DNA from 2 places in the Treponema sp. OMZ 788 genome. Region 1 is predicted to be linked to the other one. Evidence: riboswitches for the same ligand, from Rfam matches in the RefSeq annotation. Region 1 holds a riboswitch; the other holds the start of a gene.

Evidence for each region. A riboswitch is a leader RNA that binds a small molecule or an ion and turns the genes downstream of it on or off. The one in region 1 is predicted to bind cobalamin.
Region 2: it holds a riboswitch for cobalamin, as region 1 does, so the genes downstream of both, E4O00_RS01760 (Glu/Leu/Phe/Val family dehydrogenase) here and E4O00_RS03330 (DUF4198 domain-containing protein) in region 1, are expected to answer to the same signal.

Annotation. Positions count from the first base shown of each region.
Region 1 covers NZ_CP051199.1:713,127-716,248, forward strand. The annotation lists gene E4O00_RS03320 (hypothetical protein) at 1-184, shown strand, start outside; gene E4O00_RS03325 (DUF4198 domain-containing protein) at 194-1,204, shown strand; cobalamin riboswitch at 1,268-1,480, shown strand; gene E4O00_RS03330 (DUF4198 domain-containing protein) at 1,763-2,581, shown strand; gene E4O00_RS03335 (hypothetical protein) at 2,593-2,775, shown strand; gene E4O00_RS03340 (ZinT/AdcA family metal-binding protein) at 2,856-3,122, shown strand, end outside.
Region 2 covers NZ_CP051199.1:390,543-393,664, reverse strand. The annotation lists gene E4O00_RS01770 (NAD(P)-dependent oxidoreductase) at 1-406, opposite strand, end outside; gene E4O00_RS01765 (formate/nitrite transporter family protein) at 431-1,267, opposite strand; cobalamin riboswitch at 1,377-1,565, shown strand; gene E4O00_RS01760 (Glu/Leu/Phe/Val family dehydrogenase) at 1,879-3,120, shown strand; gene E4O00_RS01755 (MGH1-like glycoside hydrolase domain-containing protein) at 3,117-3,122, opposite strand, start outside.

The sequences.
Region 1 (3,122 bases):
TCCTGCAGAGGCTGCTCCGGCACAAAAACCTGTTGCTGCTGCCGGTTCCGTAGGATGGGTTCCCATGGATACCGTTTCGGCAATGCCCGCTGTCGGTCCCTCTTTTACGGCAATTTTAGCCCTTGTGCTTGCCGTGATAAATTCGGTACTAATTGTCTTCCTGTTTAAAAAACAAAAAAGGTAGGTGTAAAAAGTGAAAAAGTTATTCTTTTCCGTATTGCTATGCTGTACGGCTTTGAGCCTTTTTGCTCACTTTCAGATTATTTATACTCCGTCTTCCATAATAGAAGATTCAAATAATAAGGTTGATTTTATAATTTCTTTTACCCACCCATTTGAGTCTGGGCTTACAATGGATATAGGTAAGAATGAAGCCGGAGAAGTCAAGGGTTTAAAAGAATTTTATTCCGTTCATAAAGAAGCCAAGACCGATTTAATGTCCTTTTTAAAAAAAGGAGAATTTGAATCCTTAGAAAACAAGGCCTTTGCATATACATTTGAGTTTAATAAGGATACAGGCTTTAAGGGAGGAGGAGACTGGGGCTTGGTTGCCGTTCCTCATCCTTATTTTGAAGCGGCAGATGACGGATATATTCAGCAGATAACAAAGGTATTTATTAATAAGGCCGGACTTTCAACCGATTGGCAGTCGAGGATTGCCGAAGGTTATCCCGAGATACTGCCTTTGGTAAAGCCTTATGAAATCTGGGAGGGAGGCGTTATTCGTGCCCTTGTTCTGGACTCCGAAGGAAATCCCGTGCCCTATGCTCAGGTTGAATTTGAAAATATGAACTATGATGTTGATATGGCAAACAAGAAATTTACCGGAGAACCCAAGCTGCAAAAATCCGGTGCTGGTATGATAATGGCCGATAATACAGGCGTTTTCGAATTTATTCCTCCCTGTCCCGGATATTGGGGCTTTGCCGCCCTCGGTGTAGGTAAGGAAAAGGAATTCTCCGGCAAGGAACTTTCTCAGGATGCCGTTATCTGGTTTGAGGTTAGTAAGATTGAAGATGCTTCAGAAGAGGCTGTTATGCCTGTTGCCCAAGCTCCTGCTGCTGAAGCCGCAAAACCTGAAAAAGCCGGTCCTAAGGATGGCTTTTCTCCTGCTGCCTTGATTATCGTAATTTTACTCTTTGTGGTTATGTTTGCATGGCCTCCTATATTTAAAAAGATTTCGGATAAGGCCGAAAACAAGTAGATAATAAAAGCCGAGCCTCTTTGGGGGCTTGGCTTTTTTTTTAAAATGTTTATAATCATTCTCGAGGTTATAGTCAAATAAGGTTCTTAAATAATTTTAAGATTAAAAGGGAAACAGGTGAAAAACCTGCACAGCCCCCGCTACTGTAATTGAGTTTGTTTATCATAATGCTTGTAATTTATTTATATGGTTAGAAGCATGAGCCACTGTTAATATGGGAAGGCGATAAACTTTAAATCATAAGTCAGGAGACCTGCCTATTTGTGTTACGAATCCTTCGGAGGGAAGGAAAATCGGAAAACTAATTATTATATAGCTCTATCCATGTTTTTCGTTTTTTCTTTATTTATTCTCCGTGTATTTTTAATTAAGAGTTTCCTATAAATTTTTATTGGAGGGCTTGCTTTTTTTTAAGAAATAATATAGATTGTCAGCGATAATTTACATTTAAATTCGAAAAAAGATTTATCCGTGAGTTTTAAGGGGTGCCTTTTTACTCTATCTTTTTTTGAACTTAGATAATGAGTCTTTAGACTAGAATATGTATAGGAGTTTTATATGAAAAAAATTACAGGAATAGTTTTACTTTTATTCTTTGTAGCTATGGCTTCATTTGCTCACTTTCAAATGATTTATACCCCGACTTCAATCGTTGAAGGCAACTCTGTTGATTTTAAGATTGTTTTTACCCATCCTGCCGAATCCGGCCATACAATGGACATCGGTAAAAACGAAGCCGGTGAAATTAAAGGTTTTGAAAAATTCTTTTCTATTCATAAAGAAAAGATGCAGGACCTTATGCCTTCACTAAAGAAAACACAGTTTACAACTTCCGAAAATACAGCTTCGGCTTATGATCTTACCTTGAATAAAGATAACGGTTTTAGAGGAGGCGGAGACTGGGCTCTTATCGCTGTTCCCCATCCTTACTATGAAGGTGCCGAGGATGCATATATCCAGCAGATTACCAAGGTGTTTATAAATAAGGCCGGTCTTGATACTGATTGGAGTGCAAGATGTGCTGAAGGTTACCCCGAAATTATGCCCTTGGTAAAGCCCTATGATGTTTGGGTAGGAGGCATTTTTAGAGGAGTTGTTGTAGATTCAAAAGGTAAGCCCGTTCCCAATGCTGAAATTGAAGTTGAATATATTAACTTTGATGTAGATATGAAGGCAAGCAAATTCGGCGATAAAGCTAAAACCGAGGCTGCTGCAACTATTATTCTTGCAGATAAAAACGGTGTTTTCTCCTTTGTTCCACATAAGGCCGGTTATTGGGGCTTTGCTGCTTTAGGAGCAGGAAGAGCCAAGAAATTTGCCGGTAAAGAACTTTCTCAGGATGCCGTACTCTGGATTGAGGCAATGCCTGTAAAATAAGGAATGTCCTTATGACATTAGGAATGGTCTTGACTATTTCCATAGTTGCAGGTGTTGTTGTCTTACTCATCCGTAAATATTACAGGATATTTAAGGGTAAGGCTTCAGCCTGCAGCTGCGGAGAAAAAAACATCAATCCTAAGAGCGGCTGCGGTTGCGGATGCTGCGGCTGCTCTGCGGAAGAAAAAAAGTAGACTAACTTGCTTTAATTCTGAGTTCTCTTGAATTAAATGTTAGACATATTTAACTTATTAACTTAAAGGAGTTTTATTTTATGGTTAATAAAAGAATCGGTGCAAAGATTGCACTTATTTTGGTTACATTTGCAGTTATATTTACTGCATGTAAGTCTATGCCTGCTGTAGTGGAAGTAAGTCCCGATAAATTGGTAGCAGGACAAGAACTTGCAGCTTGGAAAGGTAAATGGGTTTCTACTTATACGGTAATGAATGATGCGTCATTGAATGCAGCCTATAAGAAGACTGCTGAAGGAATGCCTTATTATACTGAAGGCGGTTTGAAGGCTGCCGTCAAAGATATG
Region 2 (3,122 bases), 320 kb from region 1:
TTCCGTTTTTAGCCCCTATGTCTCCGCCCGAAACGGGAGCATCAACCGAAAAACATTCTTTTTTCTTTGCCTCATCGTAAATCTTTTTTGCCAAGATCGGACTTGAAGTCGTCATATCTACAAAGATTGTTCCGGGCTTTGCAGTTTTTAATAAACCCTTTTCTCCGAAATATGTTTGTTCAACATCTTGCGGATAGCCGACAATGGTAAAGATGATTTTACAGTTGGGTGCAAGACTTGCAGGGTCATCATACCAACGTGCACCCTTTGAAAGAATCTCTTCGGCAGATTTTTTTGTGCGCGTAAAAACGTGCATCTTGGCACCGGCAGCCCTTAATCTTTCGGCCATGCTTTTTCCCATAACACCCAGGCCTATAAAGCCTACATCACAATTTTCTACTTTCATATTAAATTCCTTAATTTATAAAAATTATTTTTTCTTATAGCAAATCCAATAAAAAGTTCCGACAAAAAAGGCTCCGCCTATTATGTTACCGAGAGTAACGGGAATCAAATTGTTTACAAAAAAGGCAGCCCAATTTATATTTGCAAGAGCCTCGGCAGAAAGACCGGAGGCAGCTGCATAGGCCGGAACGCTTTTCGCTAAAATGCCTGCGGGGATATAGTACATGTTTGCAACACTGTGCTCAAAGCCCGAAGTTATAAAAAGCCAAATCGGAAAAAAAGCGGCAAGCAGCTTTCCTGTCATATCCTTAGCCCCGTAACAAAGCCAAACGGCAAGACAAACAAGCCAGTTACACATAATGCCTAAAAAAACAGCCTGTACAAAAGAAAGCGAAACCTTCCCGTAAGCGATTTTTACCGTCATCCCGCCCAAAAGGTTTCCGCCGCTTGAAAGCTGTCCGCTTTTTACGATTAAAAAAGCAAGAAAAACGGAACCGATAAAATTCCCAATATAAACTGCAAGCCAGTTTTTCAGCATTGCAGAAACTTTTACCTTTTTTTCTAAAACGCCTGCAATTATCAAGTTGTTTCCCGTAAAGAGCTCGGCCCCTGCAAGGAGGACAAGCATAAGCCCTACAGGAAAGATAAGGCCTGCAACAAATTTTCCAAGCCCGTAAGTTTCAGGCTTGGCAAAGAGCCCGAAGGCGGCCATATTAGAGCCTTCCGAAGCAAAGGCTATAAACGCTCCAGCCAAAAAACCTAATAAAAGCAGCTTCCACACAGGAGTCGAAGCCTTTGCAATACCCTTTTGCACCGTAACTTCCAAGATCTCGGCCGGATCACAATACATTTTTTCAGACATACACTCACCTCCAACGAATCGATTATATCATAGAATATAGTATTTTTCAATTGACAATATCGATTTTGGTATCTTGACATATTTTTTATAAAAGTATACAATTAGTTTAAATAACGGTTTCGGTCTTGGTGCCCCTTTTAGCTAAGGGGTGAAAAGGGAATCAGGTGAAAGTCCTGAGCAGTCCGGCTGACGTAAGTGAGAGAGTTGTTTTTCAAGTATGCCACTGGTTTATTCCGGGAAGGCGAAAATCAATGATGACCTCCGAGCCGTAAGACCTGCCAAAGACTGTAAGGGTAAGATGTAAGTTTTACCCATGCTGTACTCTGCTTGGACTCATGAGCTGCAGCAAAATTTATCGTGTTAATCATATTTATGTCCTCTATTGCTCCTTGGGCTTTTGAAGATTTTGTCAAGTTTTCTTCGTTTTAGCCTTGAGTACATCTGATTGATACCCTTGGATGTACATTTTGAGGATACCGGATATCCCTTGCGGACCGAAATCGTTTTTCTTTTTTTAAGTTAAAAATTTAAATTTCCCCTGTTAATAACTTTCACAAGAAAACATTTTAATGTATAATTCCTCATAAACTGTTTTAAATTAGAGGAAATTTATGGCAAGTACATACGAAAAACTTTTAAGCACGGTCAAGGAAGCCGCACATACGGCTAATCTTGCAGAAAATGATTACATATCCCTTTTAAGCCCTGAGCGAGAAATGCATATTTCTATACCGGTAAAAATGGATAACGGAAAAATCAAGGTTTTTAAGGGATACAGGGTTCAGCATTCTACATTGCGAGGTCCTGCAAAGGGAGGCATCAGATTCCATCAAGATGTAAATATCGATGAGGTTCGCTCCCTTGCCGCGTGGATGACATTTAAATGTGCTGTTGTCGATATTCCATACGGAGGAGGAAAAGGCGGAATCTGCGTAACACCTTCTCATCTTTCCGAAACTGAGCTTGAAAAGCTGACAAGGGGTTACACAAGGCGTATTGCATCTTTTATAGGGCCCAAGACGGATATTCCGGCCCCGGATGTCGGAACAAATGCAAGGGTAATGGCATGGATAGCGGATACCTACAGTACTTATGCCGGAGAATTCAGTCCCGCAGTAGTTACGGGAAAACCGCTTCCACTCGGAGGCTCTAAGGGAAGAGTAGAAGCCACAGGCCGCGGAGTGCTTTTTGCAACAAGAGAAATTTTAAAAAAACTTAATAAGAGCTTAAAAGATCAAAGCATAGCCATTCAAGGTCTTGGAAATGTAGGCGGAACAGCAGCAGATCTTTTTTATAAGAACGGAGCAAAAATAATAGCTGTAAGCGATGCAAGCGGAGGCATATACAGTGAAAAAGGCTTAGACATTCCTCAAATTCTTAAACACAAAAAGACGGGAAAAAAACTCGATTCTTTTGAAGGAGATTTTAAAAGAATAACCAATCAAGAATTATTGGAGCTAAAAACCGATATTTTAATCCCATCGGCCTTAGAGAATCAAATTACCGAAAAAAATGCAGCCAATATTAAAGCATCGATAATAGTCGAAGCCGCAAACGGCCCTGTAACTACTGAAGCCGATAGAATTCTAGAAAAAAATAACATTATCTGCGTGCCTGATGTCCTTGCCAATTCGGGAGGTGTAATCGTCTCATATTTTGAATGGGTACAAAACCTTCAAGGCCTTTATTGGACCGAAGAAGAAGTAAACAACCGCCTTGAAAATAAAATGATTGAAGCCTTTAGACTGGTATGGGATGTAAAAGAAACTTATAACGTGAGCATGAGAAAGGCAGCCTATATTAAGGCCTTAAAAGAGCTTGTAGAAACTCAAAAGGCCTTGAATATAATTTAAAG